One region of the Terrabacter sp. FW104-15G4B genome, then DNA from elsewhere that is predicted to be linked to it. Evidence: riboswitches for the same ligand, from Rfam matches in the RefSeq annotation. Region 1 holds a riboswitch; each other region holds the start of a gene.

Region 1 (7,438 bases):
TCCCCCTCGTCAAGGCCAGCGACCTGCAGAAGGCGCAGGAGGCATACCGGATCGCCGATGCCTGGGGGCCGTGGGCGCCCCTGGTCGTGGTCGTGCTCGCGCTGCTGTCGATCGCGCTCGCCCGGCGCTGGCGCACGGCGACGAGCCTGGTGGCCGTCGGCTGGATCGCCATGGCGCTGGCGCTCGCGCTGGTCCTCATGGTGGCGCGCGAGCCGCTCATGCGCAGGGTGGACCCCGAGGTGGCCAGGACGATCGCCGACGCCGCCTACGGCCTGGCCGCGCGCAACCTCTACTACGAGATCGCGATCGCCGTCGGGGCGGGAGTCGTCATGCTCCTCGTGAGCGCCCTCAGCCTGGTGGGCCGCCGCCGCCCCCACTGAGGGACCGGCCCGTGGCTCCGGGTGCCGCCGAGGGTATGTGCATCGCAGGCACGCCTCCAGACGTGCCCCCAGCCAAGGAGACCTCATGGGTATCGGACTCGGGATCTTCCTGCTCGTCGTCGGCGCGATCTTCTACTTCACGAACATCGACTCCAGCGTCCTCAACCTGAGCAGCAACACCGGCAACACGATCGGCATCATCCTCATGGTCGCGGGCGCGCTCGCGATCATCCTCGCGCTCGTCCTCAACGCGCAGCGCACCCGCACGCAGCACACGATCGTCGCGGAGCGCCGGGGCGCGCCCGACGTCGTCGAGCGTCGGGTCGACGAGCCTGAGGTCGTCGAGCGCCGCGTCGAGCGTCGCGACGGCACCATCTGAACCGTCGAAAGGCCACAAACCGGCCCTTCAACCGTCGAAAGGCCACGAACCGGAGCCCGGTTTGTGGCCTTTCGACGTTGGGGGAAGCGGGATCAGGGGTCAGAAGGCTGACTCGGGGACGTCCATGAGGTCGTTGTCCGTGGCCTCGGCGATGGCACGCTCGGCGGCCAGCCTGGGCAGGACGTTCTTGGCGTAGAACGACGCCGCTGCGACCTTGCCGAGGTAGAAGTCCCGGTCCTTGCCGGTCGCGCCTTCGTCGAGGGCGTTCTGGGCGACCTCTGCCTGGCGCAGCAGCAGCCACCCGACGACGAGATCACCGGCGGCGAGGAGCAGGCGCGTCGTGTTCTGGCCGACCTTGTAGAGGTTGGCCGTCTCGCCGCCCATCCGGGGGTCACTCTTCATGAGGTCGCCGATCAGGTGACCGACGATGCCCTGGATGTCCTCGAGCGCCCGGCCCAGCAGCTCGCGCTCGGTGTCGAGCGAGCCGCCGAGGTCCTTGGCGAACTCCTGGATCTGCCCGGCGACGTGCTGCAGGGCCTGGCCCTTGTCGCGGACGATCTTGCGGAAGAAGAAGTCGAGGCCCTGGATGGCGGTCGTGCCCTCGTAGAGCGTGTCGATCTTCGCGTCGCGGACGTACTGCTCGATCGGGTAGTCCTGCAGGAAGCCGGAGCCGCCGTACGTCTGGAGCGACTCGGTGCCGAGCAGCACCCAGGCCCGCTCGGAGCCCAGGCCCTTGACGAGCGGGAGCATGAGCTCGCTGATCCGGTTGGCGACCTCGGCCGGCGAGCCCTTCTCGAGCGGCGCGGCGGGGTTGCCGCCCTGCGCCTGGGCGACGGCGTCCTGCTGGCTCGCGGTGTACAGCACGAGCGCACGCAGGCCCTCGGCATACGCCTTCTGGAGCATGAGCGAGCGGCGCACGTCGGGGTGGTGGGTGATGGGCACACGCGGCGCCGTCTTGTCGGTCATCTGCGTCAGGTCGGCGCCCTGGACGCGCTCCTTGGCGTACTCGAGGGCGTTGAGGTAGCCCGTCGACAGCGTCGCAATGGCCTTGGTGCCCACGAACATCCGCGCGTTCTCGATGACCTTGAACATCTGCGCGATGCCGTCATGCACATCGCCGAGGAGAGTGCCGACGGCTGGCTGCTGCTCGCCGAAGGTGACCTCGCACGTGGTGCTGACCTTGAGGCCCATCTTGTGCTCGACATTCGTGACGTGGGCGCCGTTGCGCTCGCCCAGCTCACCGGTCTCGAGGTCGACGTGGAACTTCGGCACGATGAAGAGGGACAGGCCCTTGGTGCCGGGGCCGGCGCCCTCGGGGCGGGCGAGGACGAAGTGCACGACGTTGTCGACGAGGTCGGACTCGGCGGAGGTGATGAAGCGCTTGACGCCGGTGATGTGCCACGTGCCGTCGGGCTGCTGGACGGCCTTGGTCCGGCCGGCGCCGACGTCGGAGCCGGCGTCGGGCTCGGTGAGCACCATCGTGGTGTGCCAGGCCCTGTCGACGATGTGCTTGGCGAGCTTCTTCTGGTCGTCGGTGCCCATGTGCCACAGCAGGTTGGCGAAGGAGTAGCTCGCGGTGAACATGTGGACGGCGGGGTTGGCGCCGCACACCATCTCGGCGACCGACCAGCGCAGCGAGGCGGGCACGACCATGCCGCCGAGCTCGGCCGGCACGTCGAGGTTGCCCCAGCCGCCGTCGACGTACGCCTTGAACGACCTCTTGAAGGAGTCCGGCATCGTCACGGTCTGGTTGACCGGGTCGTAGACAGGCGGGTTGCGGTCGCTGTCGAGCAGGCTGTCGGCCAGTTCGTTCTCGGCGAGTCGCGACACCTCGCGCAGGATGTCCTTGGCGGCGTCGACGTCGACGTCGGCATAGATGCCCTGGCCGAGGACGTCCTGCCGGCCGAAGACCTCGAAGAGGTTGAACTCGAGGTCGCGCACGTTGCTCTTGTAGTGGCCCATCCGGGGACCCTCCGGGTTCTGTCGCTCGTCGTGCGTCCGCGCCGTCGTCGGCGGGCGCGCCAGGTTACTGGCCGGTCACTTCCATGATGCTACTGACCGGTAACGATCGCAAGGTCGATAGGTCACGGTTGCGCGACACGTCGACCGATGGCGTATGCCGGGTGGCCGGGTGTCCCGCGACTCCGCCCCCCTGCGGGTTGTCGTCCTTGAACGCGACCTCGGGCCCGGGACAGCGAAAGGGCCCGGTCGCGATGACCGGGCCCGTCGCATCTGGAGCAGGCGGCACGAATTGCACGTACGTCTTCCTTCTGGAAGAAGGCTGTTCTGCTACTGAACTACGCCTGCGAGGCGTCGCCCACCGTAGCAACGAAGGGGTGCCGACGTCCAAATCCGACTCGCCGGTGGCGCCGCCGGTGGCGCCGCCCTACGAGCCGTCCCGAACCCGGCGGGCGAAGGTCGACGAGCGCGTGTGCAACTCCTCGACGCGACGCTGGACGAGGACGTGCGGGTCGAGCCCGCCCTCCATGCCATTCGGCAGGCGTCGGACATGCGCCGAGCAGCTGAAGTCGGCGTGCACCAGCGTGCCCAGGCTGTTGCCCTCCCGGCCGGCGGCGCCGGCGCGCTTGGCGACGAAGAGGGTGACGTCGGTCGTGGCGAAGACGTCCTCGCACCAGGCGCACATCGTGCTCGCCCTGCGGGTGCGCTCGGAGGCCCGCAGCAGGAAGCCGACGGGTTCGTCGTCGACGGGCACGACGGCATACGCGCGCTGGGGGTTGCTGCGGTCGACCCACCCGAGGTAGTCGAGCCGGTCCCAGCGTTCGCCGAGCCGCTCGAGGTCGGTGGGGAGGCTCGCCTGCTTCGCCTCACGCCGCGAGGCGTTGACGAAGGAGGAGCGAATCTCATTCTCTGTCAATGGTTTCATGGTCAGTCCTGTCGGTGGGGCATGATCGGATGAACCGGTCAGCCGGGGTGCGGGAGGCAGGGTGCGACCGTGACCGCTGAGCAGGCCATGGTGGCCACCCCCTCTCCCGCGGGCCTTCCCGCTGACGACTGACGAGCTCCCGTGGAGCAGCGACCATGGTGCGCCAAGGGCGGGCGCCGCGTCCACCCGAATTGGCTGCTGCCCCCGGGCGGGATGTCCGTTTTCGGCCGTTTCAGACTGTCAACTCTTGCCATGATCTGTCGTTTGATGATGCTTTCGTGACCGTTCTGTCATTGTCGCTGGAGTCAATCGCCCGGGGTCCTCCCCGTGCGGCCCACCGGACGCCGAGTCCTGTCCACCGGTGGGGCAGCCACGCAACAGCGGACAGGAGTGGGGGACCCACCTTCGGGCCGGCCAGCCGGTCCTCGGGGTGAAGCCGCATCTGCGGCCGGGCTGCTTCCGCCCGAACCCGACAGCTCACCTCACAGGCGCGGGAAGGAATGCACCATGCCCACCACCAGTTCTGCACGTCGAATTCCCTTGTCGTCAATGACAATCACGCCCCTCTTGGCGGCACTGCTGATCGGGGCGGGCGCCGCACCGTCGGACCACGCAGTCTCGGTGACGGGCGGGTCGTCCACGGCGGTGCCAGCCGCTCCGCTCACCTCATCGCCAGCAACTGCCCAGCCCGTGAGCATCGCCACGACGCCCGTCGCCTACGTCACGCCGGCGTCGGTGGCCATCCCGCGGGGGCTGAAGGCCGTCAGGCTCGCGGCGGCCCAGAAGGGCAAGCCGTATCGCTGGGGCGGTGCGGGGCCGCGGTCCTTCGACTGCTCCGGTCTCGTCTACTACGTGTACGACAAGCAGCTGCACGTGTCGCTGCCGCGAACTGCGAATGCGCAGCGCAAGAAGGCGATTCGGGTGGCCAAGGCCAATGTGCGTCCCGGGGACCTTGTCTTCTTCATGTCCCGCGGCCGCGCTTACCACGTGGGCATCTATGCGGGCCACGGCAAGATCTGGCACTCGCCTCGGCCGGGTCAGCGCGTCATGCTCAGCAAGATCTGGACGAGCAGGTGGCAGGCGGGTCGCATCCGCTGACGGCTCGGTTCAGGAGGCCTGCCGCGCGCCGCTGCAGGCCTCCACCTCGGCCGCGATCCTGGCCAGCGCGTCCGACCGGCGGATGTCGGCGCCGATGGACTGCGCTCGAGCGCGGTGGGCGCCCTGGCCGAGCACCGTCCGGACCGCGTCTCGCACCTGGCTCGGGGTCGGGCTGCCCGTGCGAAGGTTGACGCCGGCGCCGGCCCACTCCACGCGGGCGGCGATCTCCGGCTTCTCCTCGGTGTCGCCCGCGACGACGAGCGGCACGCCATGCGCGAGCGCGTGGTGCGTCCCGCCGAAGCCACCGTTTGTCACCAGTGCGGAGACGTGCGGCATCAGCAGGTCGAACGGCAGGAACGTTGCCGCACAGGCGTTTTCCGGAAGTGGACCCAGCTGCTTTGTCGGCGGCCCTCCGGTCACGGCGACGACGAGGACGTCCTCGTCGCGCAGCCCGCGCAGTGACGGGCCGATGAGGCGGTCGAGGTCCCGGACGTCGAGCGTGCCCTGGGTCACGAGGACGACGGGCCTCGTGCCGTCGAGCCGGCACCACCAGTCGGGCAGCGCAGCGGGCCCGAAGGCTCGCGGCAGGACGGGACCGATGTAGCTGACCTCGGGTGGCAGGTCGGGTCGTGGGTAGTCGAGCGAGGGAACGCTCAGCTGCAGGAAGCGGTCCGCAGTTCCGACGCCGTCCATGAAGTAGCCCGGCAGCCGCGCTCCCGGCACGCACTGTGCGAGCGCTGCCTGTGCCTCCCGTTGCTGACGGCCCAGCACCAGTTTACGGATCGCGGCCCCGACGACGACGTTGCGAAACAGGGCAGACGGTCCGACGGCATACGGCAGTCCCGCTCCGAAGGGCGGCACGTGCGGCGAGGAGAGGGGCAGCGGGATGACGCCGCAGCCGATCACCGTCGGGCGAGGGCCGGGGCGCGCGAGCAGGGGCGCGACCCCGGTGAAGCTCGTCTCGTGGAGAACGACATCTGCCGGTCGGCGTTGCAGCTCCGCAGACAGCACGCCCCACTGAGGCCGCATGGCCCGGATGAACAGGTGCGAGACGTCGAACCTGACCCTGGCGATCCCGGTCGTCTGCGTCCGCCCCGGGAACGCGCGGTCGAGGTCGCGGTCGTCGATGTCGGCGGCGCCCTGCAGTGGCACGAACTCGACTCCGGCCGAGGAGACCTGCTCGCGGAACCGGGTGCCCGTCGTCATGCGGACGGTGTGCCCCGCCTGTGCCAGGTGGTGGGCGACGGCCAGCATCGGTGCCACGTGCCCGGTGATCGACGACGCGCACACGAGGACATCGGCCATGAGCCGAGCCTGACACATCCCACCAGGGCGCGCCCACCGGCCACGGGCCCGCTCGCGCCCGCACAGACGAAGGCGAGAAGCAACTAAGGGTTGCGCGTACGGGAGTGGTCGTCTAGGTTGACGTGCAACCACTTATTGCAGGAGGAGCCATGCACAGCGACACCCTTCACCCCGACGTCGAGCTGGGAAGCATCCGGCGTGAGGTCTACGTCGACGCACCGCAGGACGTCGTCTTCGAGGTGGTCAGCGACCCCCGGCACGTCGTCGAGTGGTGGGCAGATGCCGCCACCTACCAAGCAGCCCCCGGGTCGACGGGCACGATCGCCTTCGGCGACATCGACGAGGGCGGCAAGGTCGTGACCCTCACCGTGGTGGAGTCGCTGCCGCCGAGCAGGTTCTCTTTCCGCTGGACGCATGCCGCCCAGGAGGTCGCAGACGAAGGCAACTCACTTCTGGTCGCCTTCGAGCTGGCCCCCTCCGGCGAAGGCACGCTGCTGACCTTCATCGAGACCGGCTTCCGCGAAAGGGGCTGGGAGGCGGCGGTGCTCGAGGCCAACTATCGAGATCACTCGAACGGCTGGGACCACTTCCTTCCCCGGCTCGCGTCGTACGCTGCGTCGCTGCGGACCCGGCAGTGACCCTCGGAGTGCAGGAGATCGACGACGAGCTGTGGTCGATGATCGGTGACCCGACGCGACGGCGCCTGCTCGACCTGCTGCTCACCGCCGGCGGGGGCACGGCCACGTCTCTCAGTGACCAGCTACCGGTCAGCCGGCAAGCGGTGGCCAAGCACCTCGGCGTTCTGGAGCGCTCCGGTCTGGTGCATGGCGTCGCCGCCGGCCGCGAGCGTCGCTTCGAGATCAGCCGGGACCAGTTCGCGCGCGCGGTCGCCCAGCTCAGCGCGGTCGGAGCCGCTTGGGACTCCCGGCTCGCGCGCATCGCTCGGATCGCGGAGGGCATCCACCGGTCGGAGCAGTAGTGGCCGCCGAAGCCAAGTCACGCGCAGGCACGGAGAAGGGAGAGGCACGTGGTTGACATCGTGCACCGGGTGGCGATCGAGAGGTCCGCACCGGAACAGGTCTATCGAGCACTCACCACCATCGACGGCCTCGCGGGGTGGTGGACCACCGACACGACGGGCGACGCCGCTGTCGGCGGCCTCATCGAGTTCCGCTTCTCCCCCGGCGGCTTCGACATGGTGGTGCTCGAGAGCACCCCGACGAAGCAGGTGAGATGGGAGGTCGTGTCCGGGCCGGACGAGTGGGTCGGCACGACCGTGAACTGGCGACTGCGACAGGACGGCGACTGGACGGTCGTGATGTTCAGTCACGAAGGCTGGGCCGAGCCGGTCGAGTTCATGCACCACTGCAGCACCAAGTGGGCGACCTACCT
Region 2 (7,438 bases), on a different contig from region 1:
CGCGGTCACTTCGGCGAGGGCCGACGGCGGCTGGCCACCCTGCTTGGTTCCCCCCACGCGGGCAGCCCCGAACGAGCAGCAGCACTCAGGAGTGCGGCTTGGCTGGCGATGGACCAGGGCGACCTCGAGGCCGCGATAGCTGCAGTCGACGAGGCCCTCATTCTTTCCCGCGTCCTCGGTGACCGCGTCGAGGAGGGTGCCGCCCTGCTGACACGTGGCCGCGCCGCCCTCGGCGGACTGGACCTGCTGGCCGGTGGCGACGACGTCGAGGCCGCCCACCGGGTGCTCTCCGCGGCAGGCGACGCCAAGGGCGCTGCCGCCGCACTATTCCTCAGTGGACTGGCCCCGCAGTTCACCGGTGACCTGGCCGCCGCGTGCTCACGGTACGACGCCGCCGTGCAACGCTGCGCCGAGCTGGGCCTGACGACCGTCAGGGCGCGCACCCTCCAACTGCTCGGCCTTGCTCGGGTGCAGGCCGGGGAGGTGCGCGAGGCCCGGGACGCCCTCGCCGAGGGCGTCCCGATCGTGGTCGAGAGCGGGGACCGGTTCGGAATCGCCGTCGGCCTCGGCGGCCTCGTCGGCTTGGCCGCGGTCAGCGCCCGTCCGCGCCTCGCCCTGCGCCTGGCAGGGGCGCTGGACGAGTTCGTACACGCCCACCAGGTCGTGCCGCCTCGGCCGCTGCACGACCTGACGGAGCGTCTGCTGGAGCCGGCGCGCCTCGCGGTCGGCCCCGCCGCCGAGGCGGTGCGCGCCGAGGGCCGCCGGCTCTCGGTGGCTGACGCCTTGGCCGCCGCCCTCTCCGACGAGAAGGAGCAACGTTGGGGCGCTCGTTCCGGGACCGCGCTCACCGGGCGCGAGACCGAGGTTGCCGGGCTCCTGGCAAGCGGACTGACGAACCGCGAGATCGCCGCTCGTCTCGTCCTCTCGGTGCGCACGGTCGAAGCCCACGTCGACCGGGTTCTCACCAAGCTCGGCTTTCACTCGCGCACCCAGCTGGCCGTCTGGGCACACGAGACCGGCGTCCTGGCGCAGCCGCGCGGCTCGGAAGCACCGGATAGGTAGGCAAGTAGGTAGTCCTTCGGACGACGGGGCTTGGCTGCGCCCGCATGGTGGCTGCATGGACACCACCCGAAGCTCCACCGACTACGACGTGCTCGTCGTCGGAGCCGGCCCGACCGGCCTCACCCTCGCCATCCAGCTCCTCGCCAGAGGCGTCTCCACCCGTCTCATCGAGCGAGACGTCGGGCTGCCGCACCTCAGCCGCGCAATCGGCATCCAGGCCCGCACCATGGAGACGCTTGAGACCATGGGCATCCTCGACCGATTCCTCGAGGTAGGCCACCGGGTCCGCGGAATCCGCGTCCAGCGGGGTACTCGCGAACTGGCCGTCGTCGACATGGCTCACAACGGCTCCCGGTACGACTTCATCCTCCATCTCCCGCAGGAACGAACCGAGGCCCTGTTGCGTGAGCGGCTCGCCCAGCTCGGAGGCGAGATCGAGTACGGGGTGGAGCTGGTCTCCTTCACCGATGAGGATCGTCAGGTCACTGCGACCCTGCGTCACCGCAGCGGACACCCCCACGTCCACCACGCCGTAACAGCGGCGTACCTGGTCGGCTGCGACGGAGCGCACAGCACGGTCCGACACCTGCTGGGAGCGCCATTCGTCGGCCAGCCGCACCCGTTCGACTGGCTGCTCGCCGACACGCGGGTGGACTGGGACGGCCCTGCTGACCTGGTCCACGTCTTCGCTCGGGCAGAGGGGGCGCCCTTGCTCTGCGTGCCGATCACCCCCGACCTCTGGCGCCTCTCCCTGCCCATGCCGGGTCCCCGTGACGGCAGGCCGCCGACGCTCGAGGAGGTCCAGGCGCTGGTCGACGTGCGGTCACCTCGACCCCTGACCCTTCACGACCCGGAGACGCTGACCAGCTTCCGCTGCCAGCTCCGCTCAACCACCGCGTACCGCACCGGGCGCGTGCTGCTTGCGGGTGATGCCGTGCACATCCACTCCCCCGCTGGCGGGCAGGGCATGAACACCGGAATGCAGGACGCCACCAACCTCGCGTGGAAGCTCGCCCTCGTCCTGGACCGTCACGCGCCAGACAGACTCCTCGACAGCTACGGCCTCGAGCGCGGCCCCGTCGCCCGGGAGGTGCTCGCCTTCACGGAGGCATTCGTCAAGTTCGGCACCGCCCCCCGGTCGGCCGCTCGCGCGATGCGCGACGCTCTGCTTCCCGCGCTGCGGCTTCCGGCCGCACAACGCCGCCTCGCCGGCCGCACAGCACAGACCTCCATCGCCTACCGGGAGAGCCCACTCAACCGTCCCAGCCGCGTGGTGGGCCTCCCTCGCGCCGGCGACCGCATGCCAGACCTCGCAGTGCGCACCGTCCAAGGCGCGACAACCCTGTACGTCGCCCTGCGCGGCGGCCGGCACGTCCTGGTCGACGGAACGAGGGCCGAGAGGCCTTGCGCGCCACTAGAACTGGGCGGCATGGTCGACGTGGTCACCGCACGTCTGCCCCGGAGCGCGATGGTGCTCGTCCGCCCAGACGGCTACGTGGCCTCAGTGGACACCAGACTCGGGCCCGCGGAGCTCCTCGCGTACCTGCCGGCCGGCCGCAAGCCCCTTCCGGCCCCAGAACTTGAGGCCCATGGCAGGTGAGCGCGATCGCGCCGCGGGCCGCGGCATACGGCAGCGCGTCGTATGCGGTTGGACCCGCCTCCGCCCAGAGGTGGCTCAAGGGTGCGCGGCGGCTCGAGGCCGCGGCCACACTTCAGCATGGCGCACTGGTCGCACTGGTCGCCGGACGACGAAACATACTCACGTCAGCCGCTTTCCGGCGCAACCGTCAGGCGGGGTGCCGGACCGCGTGGCGCACGTAGACCACGCCGTTGTCGAATCGTCGGTGGTCAAGCAGTTCGAGGTCGAGCCGCACGCCTCGGGGCAGCGCCGGCTTGCCGCCGCCGACCAGGACCGGGCACAGCAGCAGCACGCACTCGTCGACGAGGCCGTGCCGGAAGGCCTCGGCGGCGATCCCCGCGCCTCCGATGCTCAGGTTCGAGGCGGAGGTCTCCTTGAGCCGCCGTACCGCCTCGGGTTCGAACTGCCGCTCGATCCTCGTGCGCGCGGTCGACACGTCGGTAAGCGAGGTGGAGTAGACGACCTTGTCGGCGTCACGCCAGATCTCGGCGTACTCGCGGACCACGGGGGGCTCGTCCGTCAGCCAGTCGTCGCTCTCCCAGACACGCATCATCTCGTACATGCGTCGCCCGTAGAGCGACGTGCCGACGTGCCGCTCGTGCTCGTTCCAGAACGCGTGCACCTCCTCGTCCGGCACGGACCAGTCGAACGAACCCGTCTCGTCCTCGAGGAAACCGTCGAGCGAGACGTTGGCCGCGTATATCAACTTGCCCATGGAGCCCTCCGCCCAGACGCGAGCAACTTGCGACGTCACACAGGCACAGTCAACAGCATCGACTTGCGGATCGATGAGCCCACCGCGAAGAGAAGGTGCAAAGTGGCCACCGTCGACGGAAGGTGATCTGTACCGTCGCCGGCTCATGCCGCCGAGCGAGCGCGTTGTCGTCCCTGACATGCGGACATGGATGACCACGCAGACTGGCCGAGCGACGCTCGCTGTGGCAGAGCCTTCGTTCAGGCGCTCGCGGCCGCCTCCATCGCGCGCTCGACCGCGCTCGGGAAACGAGTCTCGAAGTCGAGCACGCCCACCCAGTCGGGCGTGACGAAGATCCGGGTCATGTGGGCCGTGATTGCCCGCAGGTTGCCCAACCATGCCTGCGCCGGCTCCTCAGCGAGGCTGCGTATGCACATGGCCTCGTACTCGGGCGCCAGCCCGTCGACGGTGTCCATCCGGATAGACCCACGGATCTGCAGCACCTTGTAGGGCATCTCGTCCGTGTCGAGCGACACTGCGACTCGGGCGCCATCGCGTAAGGCCTTCATCTTCGGTGAGTCCGGGGGTGTGCCGAAGACAATCTCCTTCCCGGTCCAGTGGAACCAGATGGGCACGACGCGTGGAGTCCCGTCCGTCCACTGGTAGGCCAGCCGTGCGGGCCGCGGAGACTGGAGCAGCCGCTGCGCGGCCGCCAGACGTCAGTGCAGATCCCCTCTTCCCGGTAGGACTCGCGCAGCGCTGCTGCGTCGACCTCCTCCCCGCGCTGGAGACGTCGACCACGCTCTGTCCGCTTTCTGCCGCGCTCCGGCGGGCGTCCAAGCGGCGAGCTGGCAGGACCAGTGCCGAAAACACAAGTCGTCCGCGCGCTTTGGTACGTCGTGATTTCGTGCGATCGATGTGCGATTAGGCAGCGGATGCAGGTAAGGAGAGCGGCCACCGTGCGAGGCCTGCGGCCGCGTTCCTGCAGGTCAGAGGCTGTTCTCGGCCGTCGCCACCACCTGTTGTCACTTAACAGGTGGTCTGTGAGACCCCACAGGACCCGGGCTCACTTGTGTACCAAGCGAATACGAGCTGGCGAGGGGACTCGAACCCCTAACCGCCTGTTTACAAGACAGGTGCGCTACCAATTGCGCCACGCCAGCGGGCCCCCGGCACGAGCGTCGAGGACGGGCGAAAGCGTAACCGAGCCCGGCGGCATCCGCCCAACCCGGCAGAGCCGGGAACGAGGAGGACGGCCCCGCGCGAGTCCAGGGGTTGGTCGCGCGAGGCCGTCCGGCTCAGTTCTGCCAGAGACTCAGGGCAGACGCAGAGTCTGGCCGACGAAGATGAGGTTCGGGTTGGTGACCCGGGCTCCGTTGGCCTTCCAGAGGGCCTTCCAGCCGCCGGCCACGTGGTAGCGAGCCGCCAGCTCGCCGAGGGTGTCACCCTTGCGGACCGTGATCGCGGCTCCCTTGGCGGTGTTGCGTGCCGTGGTGCGTGCCGTGGACGTCCTGGTGGGCTTCGCGGTCGGCTTGGCCGCGTAGGTCTTCTTCTTGTCGACCTTCTTGGTCGTGAGCGGCTTGCGGGCCGTCGAGCGAGACACCGGGGCTGCGGTGGCGCCGCCGTTGGAGCGCGTCAGGCCGGCACGCTGTGAGCACACGGGCCAGGCGCCCGGACCCTGCGAGGCGAGCACGCGCTGGGCAATGGCGATCTGCTCGCCCCTGGAGGCGAGGTCAGCGCGCGGCGCGTAGGCCGAACCGCCGTAGCCGCGCCAGGTGCTCTGCACGAACTGCAGGCCCCCGTAGAAGCCGTTGCCGGTGTTGATGTGCCAGTTGCCGCTCGACTCACACTGTGCGACGCGGTCCCAGACCGAGGAGGCCTTGGCCGAGCCTGCGGTGGCGATGCCGCCGACGATGGTTGCGGCTCCAGCGATTCCGACTCCGGCGATGCGCTGCTTGGTCGAGATCTTCTTCGCCGCGGCATGCTTGGACAGGTAGTGCATGGGAGTTCCTTCCTGACGTGCGCCTGCGGGGTTAGCTGTCGGGTTGGGACGTCAGGTGCCCCGTCGCGGATGCGACTTCACCCCAAGGCCAGGTCTCGTCCTCTTTGGACATGCGCTACAACACACATGCACTCACTGGCCACACTGGGTCCCCCGTCCTCGCCCGGCCCACGGGTGTGGGCTACTTCCCTGGCTGGCGAGGCTCGGCGCGCTCAGGGAACGGATTCAATGGGTGTCCATGTGAAATTGTGGTGCGTTCGTGTGGAGCCGGACGCGACGAAGCGACCCGGGAGTCAGAAGCTCATCTCCCGTTCGACCCGAAAGTCGAGGCCGCCGAGCACAGACGGTACGTGACACTTCAACCCTGCACAAGGCATGTCGAGATACTTCTGTGATGTTTTTTTCCGCCGCCATCCGGCTGGATGCGCTATAGCACACATGCGCCGCACAGTCCCGTCACACGTCTCGGACAGCAGTCACGGGGGGCTACCCGCCCCCGCCCGGGAGGGTGTCAGTCCCCGAATGGGTTGGAGCTGAAGGGATTCCACGTGAAGCTCGCCCCGTGCTGCAGCGCGACGAGCGCTGCCGCGACCCCGCAGACGGTGAGCAGCCCGGCCACGAGCTGGGTCCCCAGGCCGGCTGGGACGACACGCCGCGCGATCGAGCGCGACCCCCGCCGCAGCGAGGCGCCGCCGGGTCCCCACCACAACATGAGCAGACCGACGGCCCCACCGACGGCCAGCGTGACCGGCGCTCCCGGACCGAGCTGCGAGCCATTCGTGCCGGCAAGGAGCAGGGCCGTGGCGAAGACAGCGGCCAGAGCGACCGCGACGGGCAGCAGCATCCCCACGGCGGTCGCGATGATGCCGACGACGAGGTGCCAGGGGCTCGAGACCACGGCGAACGGCACGTCGCTGCGTCGCCGTCCGTAGTCGTAGCGGCGCAGCACGAGCGCCGTCACGGAGCGGTCCGTGGCGCGTGCGAGCGCCGACAGCACGACGAGCACGACGAGGGCGATGCCGGGCCACGCCGTCAAGGCGCCGACCCACGCCACCGCCACCGCGGCGAGCAGCCCCGTGCGCATCGGCAGCCCGATGCGGGGGTCGCCCTCGCGCTGGGCCTGCTCGTGCTCCTCCTCGTCCCAGTCGTGCTCGTCCCACGCCTGGTCGTCCCATCCCTGGTCGTATGCCGTAGGGCCGGGTGCCGGCTCCCGGCGCACGCTCGTTGGTGGCGCCCACCGCGTCGGCTCGTCGACGGGTGAGCGCACGGGGAGCTGCGCGACGCGCGGGGGAAGAGCGGGCGGCATGACGGCGGTGCCGCCGTTCTGCACGACCTGCGTGTCTCCCGGCGCGGCGGCGGCGCGGCCGTCGTCCCAGGGGCCGCCACCGGGGGCGGGGACCGTCGCGGCCCGCCCTGCGGCGTAGGCCTCGAGCGCCCCGATCACGTCGTCGGCGTGCGGCCGCTGGCGCGGGTCGGGCGACAGCGAGGCCCGTAGCAGCGGGACGAGCCGCGGGTCCACGCCGTCGAGGTCGACGTCGCCGGCGCGAACGCGGGTGAGCACGGCATCCATGCGAGCGCGCCCGAACGGCGGGCGTCCGGACGCGGCATACGTGATCGTCGCGGCCCACCCCCACCAGTCCGTGGCGTCGGTGATCGACGCCCCCTCGACGAGCTCGGGCGAGAGGTAGCCGGGTGTGCCCATGACGAGCCCGCCCACGGTGTGGCGCACGTCATCCTGCAGGTGCGCGATGCCGAAGTCGATCAGGACGGGCTCGCCGTCCTCGATCAGCACGTTGCCGGGCTTGATGTCGCGGTGGACCACCCCGCACGCGTGGATCGACCGGATCGCCTCCGCGACGCCGCGCGCCAGGCGCAACAGGTCTGCCGGAGGCAGCGGGCCGCGCTCCTCGACGACCTCGTCGAGGGCGGGTCCGGGCACGTAGCGCGTCACGATGTAGGGACGGGGGGCCATGACGTCGGCGTCGATGACGCTCGCCACCCGCGCGTCCCGGATGCGCGAGAGCGTGTCGACCTCGCGTGC
Region 3 (7,438 bases), on a different contig from region 1:
GGCGAGACGCGTGGACGAACTCCGCCACGAGCGCGGGGATCGCCTCGGTCTCGAGGGCGCGCGGGACGGCATACGCCTGCTGGCCGCTCGCGGTCACGATCTCGCCGGGCGCGGCGATGGCGCTCGGGGCGACGCTCTCGAGCCCACCCTTGTTGTCCGGGTGCGCGACGCGCCCGGCGTGCATGAGCTGGACGACGACGTGTCCGCCGCCCGCGTGCACCGCGTCGGCGACGAGGCGCCAGCCGGTGACCTGCTCGTCGGAGTGGATGCCGGGGGTGTCGAGGTAGCCCTGGCCGACGGCGCTCGGCTGGGTGCCCTCGGTGATGATCAGGCCGGCGCTCGCGCGCTGGCCGTAGTACTGCGCGTTGAGCTCGGTCGGCGCCTGGCCCTCACCCGCGCGGTTGCGCGTCAGCGGTGCCATGACGAAGCGCTGGGGGAGGTCCCAGCGGCCGATACGGATGCTCTCGAAAGCCGTGCTCACAGGCCTGCTCCTGAAGTGTGGGGACTGTCGGATCTGTCGGGGCCGCCACCGAGGCGGTGGAGACTTCAACTACCTGGGCGACAAGGAGCAGGAGCGGCCGATCATTCCCATGTGCCCGCAGTGTGGGCGATGTCGCAGGAAGGACCGGGCAGGTACGCCGGAGGGGGGGATGCCCGAAGGCATCCTCCCCTCTCGAAGCCGCGTCAGCGAGCGGCTCGGCTCACGGAGCGTAGATGAACGACATGCCGCCGCTCAGGGTGACCGTGCGGGTGTTGTAGTTGTAGGCGCCCGCCATCGCGTTCATCTCGATGATCGACACCTTGTTGCCGTTGACGGCCGTCACCCAGGCGACGTGCCCCACGCTGGAGGAGCCGGCGACGCCGGGCTGCATGACGATGATGGAGCGCGTACGCGGCGTGGAGCTCACGGTGTAGCCCGCGGACCGCGCGCCCGAGGCCCAGACCATCGCGTTGCCGGTCCAGCCGCCCGGGTAGTAGCCCTCGGACTGGTACCACTTGTTGAGGGCGCCCCAGGTGCACTGGCCGGCGGTGGCCCAGTTGGACGAGGCGCGCATGCCGGACGAGGCGCTCGGAACGGACGCGTTGCTGCGCGACTTGGTCGCCGACGTGCTCGTCGTCAGCGTCTTGCGGGTGACGTCGCGCGAGGCGCGGGTGGCCGCAGCCTTGCGGTCGGCCAGGGTCTTGCTGGCGGCGACAGCCTTGCTGGCGGCGACGGCCTTGGCCTCGGCGCGCTCCTGCTCGACCTGCACGTCCTTGATGACCTGCGGCTTCGGCGTGGCGACGCGCTGCGCGGCGACCTGCTGGGCGGCGGGAGCGTAGCCGATCTTCGACAGCGCCGTCGAAGCGGCCGGAGCCGCTGGGGTCGCGGTCGCCGGGCCGACGGCGGCGGGAGCCGCCCCGACACCAGCAGCGGCGACTCCGGCCGGGGCCTGGGACAGGGTGTCGGCGCTCGCCGAGCTGGCGAAGGTGGCGACGAGGCCACCGGTTGCTGCGACGACCGCTCCCGCCTTGATGGCCGGCTGAGCCGACTCACTGGCGATGAGCTTGAGTTCGATGAGTGGGTTGTAGCGGCCTGGCGCACGGTGGCGACCGCGAATGGTCTCGTTGTTCACGCTGTTGAACCTCTCCGCGCCTACGAAGTTAGCTGTCGGGTTCGGGCGGAAAGGTGCCCGGTCCTCACCCACCTCACGAACGAGTCGTGTCGGCGGGCGAGATCTTCACCCCAAGGACGTCCGAAGTCGTTACGCCGGACGCCCGGAGAAACTCGTGGTTCCTCCGCTCCCGTCACAAGGTTTGCTCTCTCTCGTCAGGCGGTGACGGGACTAGGCGGTCCACCTCACGAGAGCCCGACCAGGTGGCCGGGCTTCCGGAAGAGTAGACGAGCCAACTGGCAAAAGTCACGCCACGGTAACGGCGACGCGCCGTAACAAGGCTTTGACGTCCGTTTTGACCGCCTTTACGAGCGCATGACCGGTGCGGGGTGTGACGCGGTTCACATCCAAACCGCGAGCGGAGCCCTCGTGCCTCGGGTAGCCCGGCCCCGTCTCGGTGCCTGCGCCTCGACGTCCTGGGGCTCAGCTCTCGGACTTCTCCGACACGGCGGCGCGCCGCTCGAGGCACAGGTGGGTGATCTGGGTGACCAGCTCGAGGGGCACGGGGCGGGTGATCGGGAAGCGCACGGTGTCCTTGGCGCGGCGGTAGGGCGCGATCGCCTCCTCGAAGTCCGCGTCGCCGGTCGGCACGGGATAGAGGCCGACGTGGTTCTTCCAGCCGGCGTAGTAGATCAGCGGCTTGCCGTCGACCGTGAACGTCGCCATGCCGTAGCTGATCTTCTCGCCGGCGTGCGGGGCAGCCTGGCTGATCGTGCGTCGGACCCCTGCGAGCTGGGTTCGCGTCTCCTCGGGGTAGGAGGCGATGTAGTCATCGACGGACGCAAATCTCGGGGCCAATCCTGGTCCTCACTTCAGTTCCGGACCGGTCGTTGGAGGGGTCATCCCGACCCTATTGCGCAAAACGGACGCGCGCAAAACAAGTTCTCACTCACTGACCAGACCGTCAGAAATGTGCGTACCGTGCCGTTTCGGGTGCGGCTCGACGCAGGAGCTCCCCGACGTCGGTGTGTTGGGCGGCGCGCAGCGGTCAGACGTCGACCCACCGCTCGCCGTCGAGCACCCGCGCGAGAACACCGTGCGGGCGGCGGCCGAGCAGCGTCGCGGTCGCGAAGTCGGCGGCCAGGCCGTCGAAGACTGCGTGCCGGCCCACCATCGCGTGCTTGCCGCCCTTGACGGTGACGTAGCCGACCTGATCGGCGGTCCTGGTCAGGTCCCGAGCGACCGCGGCGGAGTTCGCGGGTCTCGCGACCCGGTCATCGTCGCCGTGGACCACGAGCACCCGGCGCCCGCCCACGTCGAGGCGCCCCTCGGTCGGGTAGACCCACGGGTTGAGCGCCACGGCGCTGAAGACCGGCTCCTCCGCGGCCGCGAGCAGGGCCGCTCGTCCGCCGAGCGAGTGCCCCACGAGGCAGACCCGCAGGTCCGGGCCGAACCGCTCGGCGACCAGGCCGAGTGCCCAGCGCACGTCGTCGACCGGGGTGTGGTGGGCGTCCCAGCCTCGCGTCGAGTTGAGCAGCCGCAGGACGGCCAGCTCGCCCCTTCCGGCGCGGGCGATGCGGTGCGCGATCGGCACCATCCGCAGCACCGACAGCTGGGCCGGGCTCACCCGCATCGGCTCACGTCTGGCCCCGCCACCGTGGAGCACGAGGGCGACGCCCCTGGGCTCCCTCGGCGCGGCCGTGTCGATGAGCCGGGCGTCCGTCACGTGGTGCTCCGTCGTCGAGGGGCCGAGAGTGGTCAGCCGAGGGGGTCGGACGCATGCCGTGTGCCCGGTCACTGCCCCACCGTTCACCGCTCCCACCGTCGAGAGGCCACGAACCGGGGGCCCGCTCGTGACGGTAGCCCTTCGGAGCGGGCGCCCGAACGGTTTGGTCAAACGGCATACGCGATCAGCCGACGCCGGACGAGTGGTGGGTCAGGGGCGCAGGAGGACCTTGATCGCGCGGCGCTCGTCCATGGCCTTGTAGCCCTCGGCGACCTCGTCGAGCGGGAGGGTGAGGTCGAAGACCTTGCCCGGGTCGATGCGGCCGTCGAGGACACGTTCCAGCAGGTCGGGCAGATAGGTGCGCACCGGGGCCATGCCGCCGGCGAGGCCGACGTTGCGGACGAACATCTGCCGGACGGGCAGCTCGACGCCGTGCGGGGCGCCGACGAAGCCGACGGTCGAGCCGGGGCGGCCGATGCGGAAGGCCGTCTTCATCGACTGGTCGGTGCCGACGCACTCGAGCACCGAGTCGGCTCCGACGCCGTCGGTCAGCTCCAGGATCGCCTCGACGCCGGCGTCGTCACGCTCGGCGACGACGTGCGTGGCGCCGAACTCGCGGGCGAGCGCCTGGCGCGGCTCGTGCCGCGACATCGCGACGATGCGCTCGGCCCCGAGCTCCCTGGCGGCGATGACCCCGCAGAGGCCGACCGCGCCGTCGCCGACGACGACGGCGGTCCCGCCGGGACGCACCCGTGAGGAGACGGCCGCGTGCCAGCCCGTCGCCATGACGTCGGCCAGAGTCAGCAGCGACGGGATGAGGGCGTCGTCGGGCATGCCATCGGTCTTGACGAGGCTGCCGTCGGCCTGGGTGGCGCGGACCAGCTCGGCCTGGCCGCTCTCGGTCCAGCCCTGGTGGTCGCAGACCGAGGTCATGCCGGCTCGGCAGTGCGGGCAGGTGTTGTCGCAGTGGACGAACGGGATGACGACGAAGTCGCCCTGCCTGAACTCGCGGACGTCTCCGCCGACCGCCTCGACGACGCCGACGGCCTCGTGACCGATCGTCGAGCCCTCGGTGATCGGGTTGGCGCCGCGGTAGGGCCACAGGTCGGAGCCGCAGATGCAGCCGGCGACGACGCGCACGACGGCGTCGGTCGGCTCCTCGATGGTGGGGTCGGGGACGTCGGAGAGGCGGATGTCACCCGGGGCATGGATCGTCGTGGCACGCATGCGCCCATCCTTCTCCCGCCACCGTGCGGGCTCAAACCGGCGGTGGGGAAGTGCCCACTCGACCGTGGGGAAGTGCCCACTCGACGGGATTTGGCACGTCGAGTGGGCACTTTCCTTCGTAGCCGGTCAGCCGCGGGAGCGCAGGCGCAGGTTGGGCAGCTCGGGCGCGGGGAGGGTGTGTCTCCAGGCCTCGGGGAAGGTGCCGTACCGGGAGCCAAGCTCCGCGGCGGCGTACGACCCCTGCTCGCGCAGCGTGCGCTCGCGCTGCCAGTCCTCGCGGAAGGCGACGACCTCGTCGTGGCTGCGGCCGATGAAGTTCCACCACATGACGATCTGCTCGCCGAAGGGCGCGCCGCCGAGCACGAGGAAGCGTGCCGGCTCGTCCACGCCGGCCCGGACGGTGATCCGCTCGGTCCCGATGGCGTGGAAGGCGATCTCGCCCGGCTTGGCCGTCGCGTCACCGACCGTGAGGACGCCCGTGTCGCAAAGCAGTCCGTGCTCATGTCCGGGGTCGACGTCGATGGTGAGCGAGGCGCCGGCCTCGAGCGTCACCTCGGCGCCGACGAGGTCGGAGAACATCGTCACGGGCGAGCGCTGCCCGAAGAGCGAGCCGAGGAAGACGAGGACCCGGGCCCCTTGGACCTCGGTGACCGGCGGCGCGTAGTGCTCGAAGCCCGGCGCGGTGAAGCGGTCCGCCTCGGGCAGCGCCACCCACAGCTGGGCGCCGTGGAGCACCGTGGTGCCGGACGTGGAGTACTCCGAGTGGGCGATGCCCGCGCCCGCGGTCATGATGTTGAGCTCGCCCGGGCGGACGTACGCGTGGGCGCCCGTCGTGTCGCGGTGCTCGACCTCGCCGGTGAAGAGCCATGACACGGTCTGGAGACCGGTGTGCGGGTGGCCGGGCACGACCATGCCGCCGGTCTGCGACACGTCGTCGGGTCCGTAGTGGTCGACGAAGCACCACGCCCCGATGAGCGAGCGCTCGCGCTGGGGGAGGCTGCGTCGCACGGGCATCGCGCGCGGCCCGCCGAGCGGAACCTCGCGGTAGGGCAGGACGAAGGCGGCGGGAATGGCGGGGGTGGTTCCGGACCCGGTCGACTCGTCCTCGCCGCAGACGACCTCGGTGGGGTGGCGGTCAGGATTGCTCACCTGATCAGGCTAGGCCCGGTCGCAGGTCTGGTTGCTACGTTGCCTCGCATGACGGATCCGGCTGCACCCGCTCCCGCCCTCAGCGCCGGGCGCTGGTCGGCGTGGCGGGTCGTCTGGTGGTTCGGCTTCGTGAGCCTCGCTGCCGACATGGTCTACGAGGGCGCCCGCTCGATGTACGGCCCGCTGCTCGCCTCGCTCGGCGCCACCGCCGTCGTCGTCGGCCTCGTGACCGGCGCCGGCGAGGCGATGGCGCTCGTGCTGCGTCTCGTCTTCGGGCCCCTCGCCGACCGCACCGGCCGCTACTGGAGCCTGACGATCCTCGGCTACGGCCTCACCTCCGTCTGCGTGCCGCTGCTCGCCGTGACGCCGTTCGTCGCGGGGGCGGGGGTGGTGCTGGCCTCGGTCCTCATCCTCCTCGAGCGTTCGGGGAAGGCGGTGCGCAGCCCGTCGAAGTCCGCACTGCTCGCCCACGTCGCCACGGCGGTCGGCCGGGGCCGCGGCTTCGGTGTGCACAAGGCGCTCGACCAGGTGGGCGCCTTCGCCGGGCCGTTGCTCGTGGCGGCGGTTGTCGCGGCCACCGGGGTCATCTGGCCGGGAATGGCGGTCCTCGCGATCCCCGGTGCCGCGGCCATGCTGCTGCTCGCCGTCATCCGCTCGCGGGTGCCGGACCCGTCGGTCTACGACGCCGTGAGCGCCGCCGTCCCTGCGGCACAGGCCAGTCCGGGTGGCGGCGGCCTGCGTGGCTGGTTCGCCGACGCGGTCGGGTCCGGCCTGCCGCGCGAGTTCTTCGGCTACGCCCTGGCGGCCGGGCTGATGACGGGCGGCCTCGTCACCTTCGGCATCATCGGCTACCACCTCACCGTCGAGGGCCTCGTCCCCGTCGCCACCGTCCCGGTCGTGTATGCCGGAGCGATGGCCGTCGAGGCGCTCGCGGCCCTCGGGGTGGGCCTCGTCTACGACCGCCGCGGCGGCGCCGTGCTGTATGCCGTGCCGCTGCTCGTCGCGCTCGTGCCCCCACTTGCCCTGTCGGGCTCGGTGGCGCTGTCGCTCGTCGGGGTCGCGGTCTGGGGCCTCGCCTACGGCGTGCAGGACTCGACCGTGAAGGCGCTCGTCGCGGAGGTCGTGGAGGCGCCGAGGCGAGCGACGGCCTACGGAGTCTTCGCGGGCGTCCAGGGCGCCTTCGCGATCGTCGGCGGGCTCGTGGCGGGGTGGCTCTACGAGCGGTCGCTTCCGGTGCTGGTCGTCGTCGTGGCGGTGAGCCAGCTCGTCGCGCTCGTCCTGCTGGCGCGCACCGTCCACTCCCTGCGGCATCACCCCTGCCCCGCCTGACCTGATCTGACCGCGCCTGATCCGCCCCCCGAACATGCGCGAACGCGGCGTTCGGTGTCGAAAACCGTGGTGTAACACTGAGTTCGACACCGAACACCGCGTTCGGGGAGGGGAGGTCGGGGAGGATCAGCTCACGGCGTCGAGGGCGTCGACGAGGCCCTCGCCGAAGTAGCTGTTGTCCTCGACCGGGCCCACGCAGGCCGGGCCACCGGTCGCGGCGCTGCACGCCTTGTCGTCGGCCTGCACCCGCAGCTTGTCGATCATCTGGGCGGGAGTCCAGCTCGGGTGAGCCGACTTCATGAGGGCCAGGACGCCGGCGACGTGCGGCGACGCCATCGAGGTCCCGCTGAGGTTGCCGTAGCCCGAGGCCGCGGTCGTGCGCGGCAGCGTCGAGAGGATCGTCGATCCCGGCGCA
Region 4 (7,438 bases), on a different contig from region 1:
GCTGCTGCAGCACCGGCACGTCCTGCTGACCCTGGGTACCGGGGCCATGTGCGTGGCCGGCGCGCGCGCCGTCCGGGAGGCGCTGGTGCCGCTGTGGGCGGAGTCTGTCGGCTTCTCGCCGGCCCAGACGTCGCTCGTCTTCGGGGTGGCGGGCGCCCTCGACATGGTGCTCTTCTACCCCTCGGGGTGGCTGATGGACCGCTACGGCCGGGTCGCCGCCGCGGTGCCCAGCATGCTCGTGCTCGGACTCGGCATGGCGCTGCTGCCGCTCGCGACCAGCCTCGTGGCAGTGACCGCGGCCGCGACCGTGCTCGGCGTCGGCAACGGCCTCGGGGCCGGGCTCATCATGACGCTCGGGGCGGACGCCTCGCCCGCGGACGGCCGGGCCCAGTTCCTCGGTGGGTGGCGCCTGTGCGCCGACCTGGGAAGGGCGGGGGGCCCTCTGGTGTTGTCAGGGCTGAGCGCCGTCGTCTCGCTGGGCGCCGCGTCGGTCCTCCTGGGCCTGGGCGCCGTCGCCGGGGCGGGCTGGCTGCGCGTCTGGGTGCCTCGCCACGACCCGACCCGCAGGCCGGCGCCCGACGGCGGTCCGTGACCGTCCTCCGACTCTGAGAAGGTATGACAGTGACGGACCTGATCGACACCACCGAGATGTACCTGCGCACCATCTTCGAGCTCGAGGAGGAGGGCATCGTCCCTCTGCGCGCACGCATCGCCGAGCGGTTGGGGCACTCGGGTCCCACGGTGTCGCAGACGGTGGCCCGGATGGAGCGCGACGGGCTCGTCGCCGTGTCCGGTGACCGCCACCTCGAGCTGTCCGACCACGGTCGGCTGCTCGCGACGCGCGTCATGCGCAAGCACCGGCTGGCCGAGCGGCTGCTCGTCGACGTGATCGGTCTCGAGTGGGAGTACGCCCACGACGAGGCGTGCCGCTGGGAGCACGTCATGTCCGAGAAGGTCGAGCGCAAGATCCTCGGCCTCATCGGCGAGGGCCTCGAGTCGCCGTACGGCAACCCCATCCCGGGGCTCGAGGAGCTCGGCGTGCACCAGGACGAGGACTTCCTCACCGGCCTCACCACGCTGAGCGCGGTCGTCGGCGGCGTGCCCGCCGTCGTGACCATCCGGCGCATCGGCGAGCCGGTGCAGGTCGACCCCGAGGCGCTCGCGTTGCTGACGAGCGCAGGGGTCGTGCCGGGCGCGCGGGTCGAGGTGGTCCGTGAGGACGGCCGCGTCCTCGCCGTCCGGGAGGGGAGCGAGCCCTCCACCGGGGTCTCGCTGCCCGACGACGTCGCGGTGCACGTCTTCTGCCAGGCCGCCTGAGCCGCAGCCGCTGTGGTGGTTCGCCACCTCGGGATGACGCCGTTCGTCACTGCTTGCCATGCCTTGACCGGGCTTTTCCGTCACTTGCCCGAGCCTCTCCGAGAATTTGCACAATTCGGGAACTCGGAGGTGACAACGCCCATCCCTTTGGGTACGGTTGGCCCCACTTGCTCTCCCCGTCGAGTGAGTGCCCCGGGTCGGACCGCCTAGTCCTGCCATCGACCTGAGGCTCAGTACGAACCGCATGGCAGGAGCGGGGGAACCACTTTCTCCGGGCGTCGAGAGACGCCCTCGGGGTGAAGCCCTCCGTGGACCGAACCTGGTCCGAGCGAAGGCCGGGCAGTACCTCCAGCCCGAACCCGACAGCTCACCTCGTAGGCGTCGAGAGGTCAAACGTGGCTCAGAACGTTCCCGGGCGCCACCGCGCCCCCGGTCGCTTCAACGCGATGTCGGAGCTCAAGACGATCGCCAAGGAGTCTGCTCAGCCCGCCGTGAAGGGCGCCGCGATCGTCGCGGCCTCGGGTGGTCTGGTCGCCTCGTTCGCCGGCACGGCCAACGCCGCCGACGGGTCGAGCAGCAGCAACGTCGTCGCAGCTCCCGCCGCCGTCGGTCCCGCCGCAGGCGCCCTGAAGGCCGGCAACGCCCTGTCGGCCATCGGCTACGCCAAGCCCGCGTCCGCGCAGGCCACGGTCAAGCCGGTCGTCATCGAGGACATCCAGGTCAAGACCCAGCGCGCCGAGAAGAAGGCCGCCGAGGAGGCGGCTGCAAAGGCCGCCGACGAGGCGGCCTCGCAGCGCCAGACGGCGAGCCAGCGCGTGTCGCGGTCCACCTCGACGCCCCGCGCGGCGATCAACCCCGCGCCGGCGCCCACCGCCAGCGGCATCGTGGGCATCGCCCAGTCCTTCTTCGGTGTGCCCTACGTCTACGGCGGCTCGTCGCCCTCCGGCTTCGACTGCTCGGGCTTCACCTCGTACGTCTACCGCCAGGCCGGCATCTCCATCCCGCGCACCGCGTCCGCGCAGCAGTCGGCCGCGACCCGCGTCAGCAGCCCGAGCCCCGGCGACCTCGTCTTCTTCGGCTCGCCGGCCTACCACGTGGGCATCTACGTCAGCCCGGGCCGGATGATCGACGCCCAGCGCCCCGGCACCGTGATCGGCAACCACTCGATCTGGACCACGCCGTCGGGCTACGGCCGATTCTGAGCCGTCACCTCTCACGCCACCTCACGATGCCCCCGCCGATCCGGCGGGGGCATCGTGCGTTCCCGGCTCGGTCGGCGAGCGTCGTTGCGTGCGTGGTTGACTGAGACGATGACCGACCAGCCAGCCGCGGAATCCACGACCCTCATCGAGCTCGACCTCTGGAGCGACCTGGTCTGCCCCTACTCGTGGGTGGCCAAGCGACGCATCGAGGCGGCGGTCGGTGCCTTCGAGCGCCCGCACGACGTCACGCTGCGTCTGCGGTCGTTCGAGCTCTACCCGGACGTCCCCGTCGGTGGAGGGGTGCCCGTCAGCGAGCACCTGTCGGTGCGGCACGGCGGCGACGCGGGCACCGGGCGGCTGATGAACGCCAAGGCCAGCGAGACGGCGCAGGCCGACGACCTCGTCTTCGACTGGGACCGGGCGGTGCGGGCCAACAGCTTCGACGCCCACCGCCTCTGCGCCCTCGCCGGCGAGATGGGAGGGCCGGCCCTGCGGTCGGCTGCCGTGGAGCGCTTCCACTCCGCCCACTTCGGCGAGGGCCTGCCCATCGACGACCACGAGGTGCTGCAGCGGCTCTCGGCGGAGTGCGGCCTCGACGAGCGGCGCGTCTCGGCCGTGCTCGCCTCCGACGCCTACGCCGAGCAGGTGCGCGCCGACGAGCGGGAGGCTCGAGCCATGGGCGTCACGTCGACACCCTTCGTGCTCGCCAACGGGTATGCCGCCGTGTCCGGTGCGCGGCCCGTCGAGGACTACCTCGCCCTGCTGCGCGGCGTCGCGACGGAGACCGTCTGACTTCAGCCCGTCCCCGGGGGCCATTGCGCAGCAGGGGCGCCCGCCGTGCCGTCGAGCTCGGCTGCCGGCCCGTCGACGCCGGATGGCTCCCGGGGCTTGGCGAGGGGAGCGGTCGCGGGCGGCAGGGCGGCATACGCACGCCCGACGTCCGGGAGGTCGGGGACGGCCTCGTCGACGGTGATCACCTGGGTCAGCCGGGTGAGCTCGAGGACCGCGCGGATCGGCGCATCCGGGGGCACCACGAGCCGCAGGTCCTGGCGTCGGTCTCGCAGGCGCTGCGCGAGGCGGAAGAGCGAGGCGATGGCGGCGCTGTCGAGGTAGCGCGTGCCGCTCAGGTCGAGGACCACGAGGGTCACGTCAGCGGGCACGGCGGGCGCGAGGGCGTCGGTGAGCTCCCGGGCGTTCGAGAGGTCGAGCTCGCCGGTGACGCGGGCGACGTGGACCGTGCCGGCGTGGGCTGTCTCGAGCGTCGCCAGCTCACCCATCAGCTCGCTCCCGGCCCACGCGCCGGCGCAGGCGCACCACCGTGCCAGCGGCGGTGCTCTGCACCTCGACGTCATCGACCAGGCCCTTCATCAGCTGCAGGCCCCACCCGCCACCGCGGTCGGCGGGTGGTCGCCACCGGCCGGTGTCGCGGACGACGAGCTCGAGGACGTCCTCGTGGAGGCGTGCCTCGACGAGGAGGTCGCCTGGCGCCTCCTGCCCGCTGTAGGCGTGCTGCACGACGTTGGCGCAGGCCTCGCCGCAGGCGACGAGCACGTCGTTGGTCACCGGATCGGGCGTGCCCGACTCCTGCAGCCACCGCCGCAGAGCGCTGCGCACCTGCACGAGGTTGCGGGCCTCCGCCGGCAGCTGCACGTCCAGCTCGCCGTCGACCGCCGGGTCGGGCCGCATCACCAGGAGAGCGACGTCGTCCTCGACGTGGTCCTCGTCCAGGAACGTCGAGAGCAGCCGGTCGCAGAGGGCGTCGAGGGCGTCGTCGACCAGGCCGGCGCGAGCCTCCCGGTCGAGCCGTTCGAGGCCATGGGTGAGCGACACGCCACGCCGCTCGACCAGGCCGTCGGTGTAGAGCAGCAGGGTTGCACCGGGCGCCAGGTCGCAGCCGGCCTCGGTGTATGACCCCTCGGCGGTGACGCCAACGGGCGGCGCCAGTGCGCCGAGCAGGAACGAGCCATCCCCTTCCCCGAAGGTCAGCGCGGGTGGGTGGCCGGCGTTGCTCCACCGAAGGTGCCGGGTGGCCGGGTCGTAGACGAAGTAGACGAGCGTCACCATCTCCGGCACGGGCAGCTTGGCCACCAGCTGGTGGACTCCCCGCATCACCGCCGCCGGGGAGGGGTCCTGCAGCGCGTAGGCCCTCAACGCCATCCGGACCTGCACCATGGTGGCGGCGGCCTGGAGCCCGTGGCCGGCCACGTCGCCGATGGCGAGGCCGACCCTGCCGCCCGGGAGCTGGACGACGTCGTACCAGTCGCCGCCGACCTGCACGTCTGCCGTGGCGGGGACGTAGCGCGCCGCGAACGCGAGGCCGGGCACGTCGGGTAGGCGGTCCGGCAGGAGGCTGCGTTGCAGGGTCGCGGCGATCTGGTGCTCACGCCGGGCCCGCGCCTCCTCGTGGCTCAGCAGGTCCTGGGCCTGTGAGCGCTCCCGGATCTCCGTGACCAGGCGGACGTTGGCCGCCGTGAGCTGCGCCGTGCGCTGCTCGACGCGCCGTTCGAGATCGGTGGCGGCTGCCGTGAGGGCGGCTGCGGCCCGGAGCCGCTCACTGACGAGGGCGGCGAGGAAGAAGGACGTGAGGGCGACGCACACGTTGTAGGACTGCAGGATCAGCATCTGGCCGAACAGCGACCTGCCCGCGAACGGCCCGTGCTGCTGCGCGGCCGCCCACGACGCGAGGACCGAGGCGATGAGGGCTGCCGGTGCAGCGCCCCGCAGCTGGAGTCGCCACGCTGCCCAGCCGAGGGCGGGCAGCGTGGGGAACAGGAAGGGAAGCCCGGTGGCGACGGCGATCAGGATGACGACGGTGGCCACGACCATGATGAGCCCGGCCTCGAGCCACCGCTGCGCAGGCCAGCGTGGTTGCTCCCGGAAGAGGGGCAGGCACAGCAAGAACGGCGTGACGGCGAGCACGCCCATCGCGTCGCCCGTCCACCACACGGCCCAGGCGGTCGGCAGCTGGGCTCTGGGAATGGAGCCGGACGCGAGGAGGGTGGACGAGCCGATCGTCGCGCTGACGAGCATGCTGGCCAGGGCGCCGACGAACACGATCGCGACGGCGTCGCGATGGCGGTCGAGCTCGCGACGGAAGCCGACCCGGCGCAGCAGGGTTGCGGCGAGGACCGGCGCGAGGGTGTTGCCGACGGTGATCGCGGCGGCGGCCAACGGCGTGGTGCTGATCGGCAGGTTCACCACGAACGCCGCCACGGCGATCGCCGGCCAGTAGGACCGTCCGAGGACGACGAGCGCCGCAACCGCCACACCGGACGGCGGCCAGAGCGGCGTGACGTCGTTGCCGACGAGGGACAGGCCCAGACCGAGGCGGGCGCCGAGGTAGTAGGCCACGGCGATCCCTGCGAGGCGCACCAGGCGGTGCGTTCGGGAGGCCACAGCGGGCATGACGGCAGTGGGTGAGGTCTCGATCGCCCCCACGTCTGCCATCATCGTCGGGAGCAGCCCCGCCACCCACGCCCCGCCATGGCACGAACTCTAGGAGTATGCCGCGCCCCTGACGAGCCCTTGGTCCACCCCTTCTGCGGCGGGCGGGGTTCCGTCCCGCCTCCGCAGCATCCCTAACGGGTGTTCCTGGCCGCGCCGTCGCCCTGCAGTCTCGGCAGGAGCTCGTTGTCGAGGAGTGACATGGCCGATGCGATCGCCATGTGCATGTCGAGGTAGAGGTAGCTGCCGAGCCGGCCACCGAACCAGACGTTCTCCTCCTGCCGGGCCAGCTCACGGTACCGGGCCAGCCGGTCCCGGTCCTGGGGGCCGTTGACCGGGTAGTACGGCTCGTCCACGGTGTCGGCCGTGCGGGAGTACTCCCGGACGACGACGGTGCGGTCCCGGGGGTAGTCACGCTCCGGGTGGAAGTGTCGGAACTCGTGGATCCTCGTCCACGGCACGTCCTCGTCGGCGTAGTTCATGACCGGAGTCCCCTGGAAGTCGCCGACGTCGAGCACCTCCTGCTCGAAGTCCAGCGTGCGCCACGACAGCGGGCCCTCGCAGTAGTCGAAGTACCGGTCGAGGGGGCCGGTGTAGACCACGGGTATGCCGTCCGGCAGGTCGTCGCGCACGTCGAAGTAGTCGGTGTCGAGCCGCACGTCCACGAGCGGCGACTCCGCCATCCGGGTCAGCCACGCGGCATACCCGTCGGTCGGCAGCCCCTCGTAGGAGTCGGTGAAGTAGCGGTTCTCGAAGGTGTAGCGGACCGGCAGGCGGGTGATGATTTCCGGGCTGAGCTCACGAGGGTCGAGCTGCCACTGCTTGGCGGTGTAGCCACGGACGAACGCCTCGTAGAGGGGGCGACCGATGAGCGAGATCGCCTTCTCCTCGAGGTTGTCCGGCTCGCCGTCGAGGCCCTCCTGCGCCTGCTCGCGGATCAGCTCGCGGGCCTGAGTGGGGTTCAGGTGCCGGCCGAAGTACTCGCAGACCGTGCCGAGGTTGATCGGCAGCGGATAGACGCGGTCCTTGAAGACGCTGAACACGCGGTGCTGGTAGCCGGTGAAGGACGTGAAGCGGTTGACGTACTCCCACACCCGCTCGTTGGAGGTGTGGAAGAGGTGCGCGCCGTAGCGGTGCACCTCGATGCCGGTGGTCGGCTCCTGCTCGGACCACGCGTTGCCGCCGAGGTGACTTCGCTTCTCCAGGACCAGGACCCGCTTGCCGGTGGTGCGGGCGACCGTCTCGGCCACCGTGAGGCCGAAGAAGCCGGAGCCGACCACGACGAGGGAGACGGGGGCGTTCTGCGCGGTCACCACTGCACCGCCTCGGACGTCTCGCAGGGGGCCGGGATGTGGCACGTCGGGCACCTACCGTCGCCGTCCCCGGTCGCCGGGTGCAGCCGCTGGACCGCGGACATGCGGGCCAGCAGGGGCGCCCGGAGGAAGGGGGTGGCCGAGCTCACCGCGGCCTCGGCA

Evidence for each region. A riboswitch is a leader RNA that binds a small molecule or an ion and turns the genes downstream of it on or off. The one in region 1 is predicted to bind cyclic di-AMP.
Region 2: another riboswitch for cyclic di-AMP. It lies ahead of AC3WRT_RS02595 (transglycosylase family protein); the one in region 1 lies ahead of AC3WRT_RS08830 (C40 family peptidase).
Region 3: another riboswitch for cyclic di-AMP. It lies ahead of AC3WRT_RS18480 (CHAP domain-containing protein); the one in region 1 lies ahead of AC3WRT_RS08830 (C40 family peptidase).
Region 4: another riboswitch for cyclic di-AMP. It lies ahead of AC3WRT_RS20350 (C40 family peptidase); the one in region 1 lies ahead of AC3WRT_RS08830 (C40 family peptidase).

What each region holds. Positions count from the first base shown of each region.
Region 1 covers NZ_JBYTCI010000008.1:87,387-94,824, reverse strand. Annotated here, with positions in the region: gene AC3WRT_RS08860 (hypothetical protein) at 1-380, shown strand, start outside; gene AC3WRT_RS08855 (DUF6458 family protein) at 466-759, shown strand; gene AC3WRT_RS08850 (acyl-CoA dehydrogenase) at 859-2,721, opposite strand; tRNA gene AC3WRT_RS08845 (tRNA-Gly) at 2,993-3,066, opposite strand; gene AC3WRT_RS08840 (FBP domain-containing protein) at 3,146-3,643, opposite strand; cyclic di-AMP (ydaO/yuaA leader) riboswitch at 3,986-4,145, shown strand; gene AC3WRT_RS08835 (hypothetical protein) at 4,126-4,347, opposite strand; gene AC3WRT_RS08830 (C40 family peptidase) at 4,334-4,741, shown strand; gene AC3WRT_RS08825 (glycosyltransferase) at 4,751-6,046, opposite strand; gene AC3WRT_RS08820 (SRPBCC domain-containing protein) at 6,196-6,684, shown strand; gene AC3WRT_RS08815 (ArsR/SmtB family transcription factor) at 6,681-7,025, shown strand; gene AC3WRT_RS08810 (SRPBCC family protein) at 7,074-7,438, shown strand, end outside.
Region 2 covers NZ_JBYTCI010000002.1:156,494-163,931, forward strand. Annotated here, with positions in the region: gene AC3WRT_RS02570 (ATP-binding protein) at 1-1,062, shown strand, start outside; gene AC3WRT_RS02575 (FAD-dependent monooxygenase) at 1,118-2,662, shown strand; gene AC3WRT_RS02580 (dihydrofolate reductase family protein) at 2,850-3,416, opposite strand; gene AC3WRT_RS02585 (pyridoxamine 5'-phosphate oxidase family protein) at 3,656-4,111, opposite strand; tRNA gene AC3WRT_RS02590 (tRNA-Thr) at 4,486-4,558, opposite strand; gene AC3WRT_RS02595 (transglycosylase family protein) at 4,711-5,397, opposite strand; cyclic di-AMP (ydaO/yuaA leader) riboswitch at 5,401-5,590, opposite strand; gene AC3WRT_RS02600 (serine/threonine-protein kinase) at 5,909-7,438, opposite strand, start outside.
Region 3 covers NZ_JBYTCI010000035.1:593-8,030, forward strand. Annotated here, with positions in the region: gene AC3WRT_RS18475 (alkene reductase) at 1-481, opposite strand, end outside; gene AC3WRT_RS18480 (CHAP domain-containing protein) at 702-1,613, opposite strand; cyclic di-AMP (ydaO/yuaA leader) riboswitch at 1,619-1,807, opposite strand; gene AC3WRT_RS18485 (iron chaperone) at 2,076-2,450, opposite strand; gene AC3WRT_RS18490 (alpha/beta hydrolase) at 2,641-3,318, opposite strand; gene AC3WRT_RS18495 (zinc-dependent alcohol dehydrogenase family protein) at 3,529-4,545, opposite strand; gene AC3WRT_RS18500 (pirin family protein) at 4,672-5,694, opposite strand; gene AC3WRT_RS18505 (MFS transporter) at 5,743-7,023, shown strand; gene AC3WRT_RS18510 (S8 family peptidase) at 7,150-7,438, opposite strand, start outside.
Region 4 covers NZ_JBYTCI010000055.1:1,379-8,816, reverse strand. Annotated here, with positions in the region: gene AC3WRT_RS20360 (MFS transporter) at 1-592, shown strand, start outside; gene AC3WRT_RS20355 (iron-dependent transcriptional repressor DtxR) at 622-1,317, shown strand; cyclic di-AMP (ydaO/yuaA leader) riboswitch at 1,535-1,710, shown strand; gene AC3WRT_RS20350 (C40 family peptidase) at 1,713-2,519, shown strand; gene AC3WRT_RS20345 (DsbA family oxidoreductase) at 2,628-3,311, shown strand; gene AC3WRT_RS20340 (STAS domain-containing protein) at 3,314-3,796, opposite strand; gene AC3WRT_RS20335 (SpoIIE family protein phosphatase) at 3,789-5,957, opposite strand; gene glf (UDP-galactopyranose mutase) at 6,098-7,276, opposite strand; gene AC3WRT_RS20325 (hypothetical protein) at 7,273-7,438, opposite strand, start outside.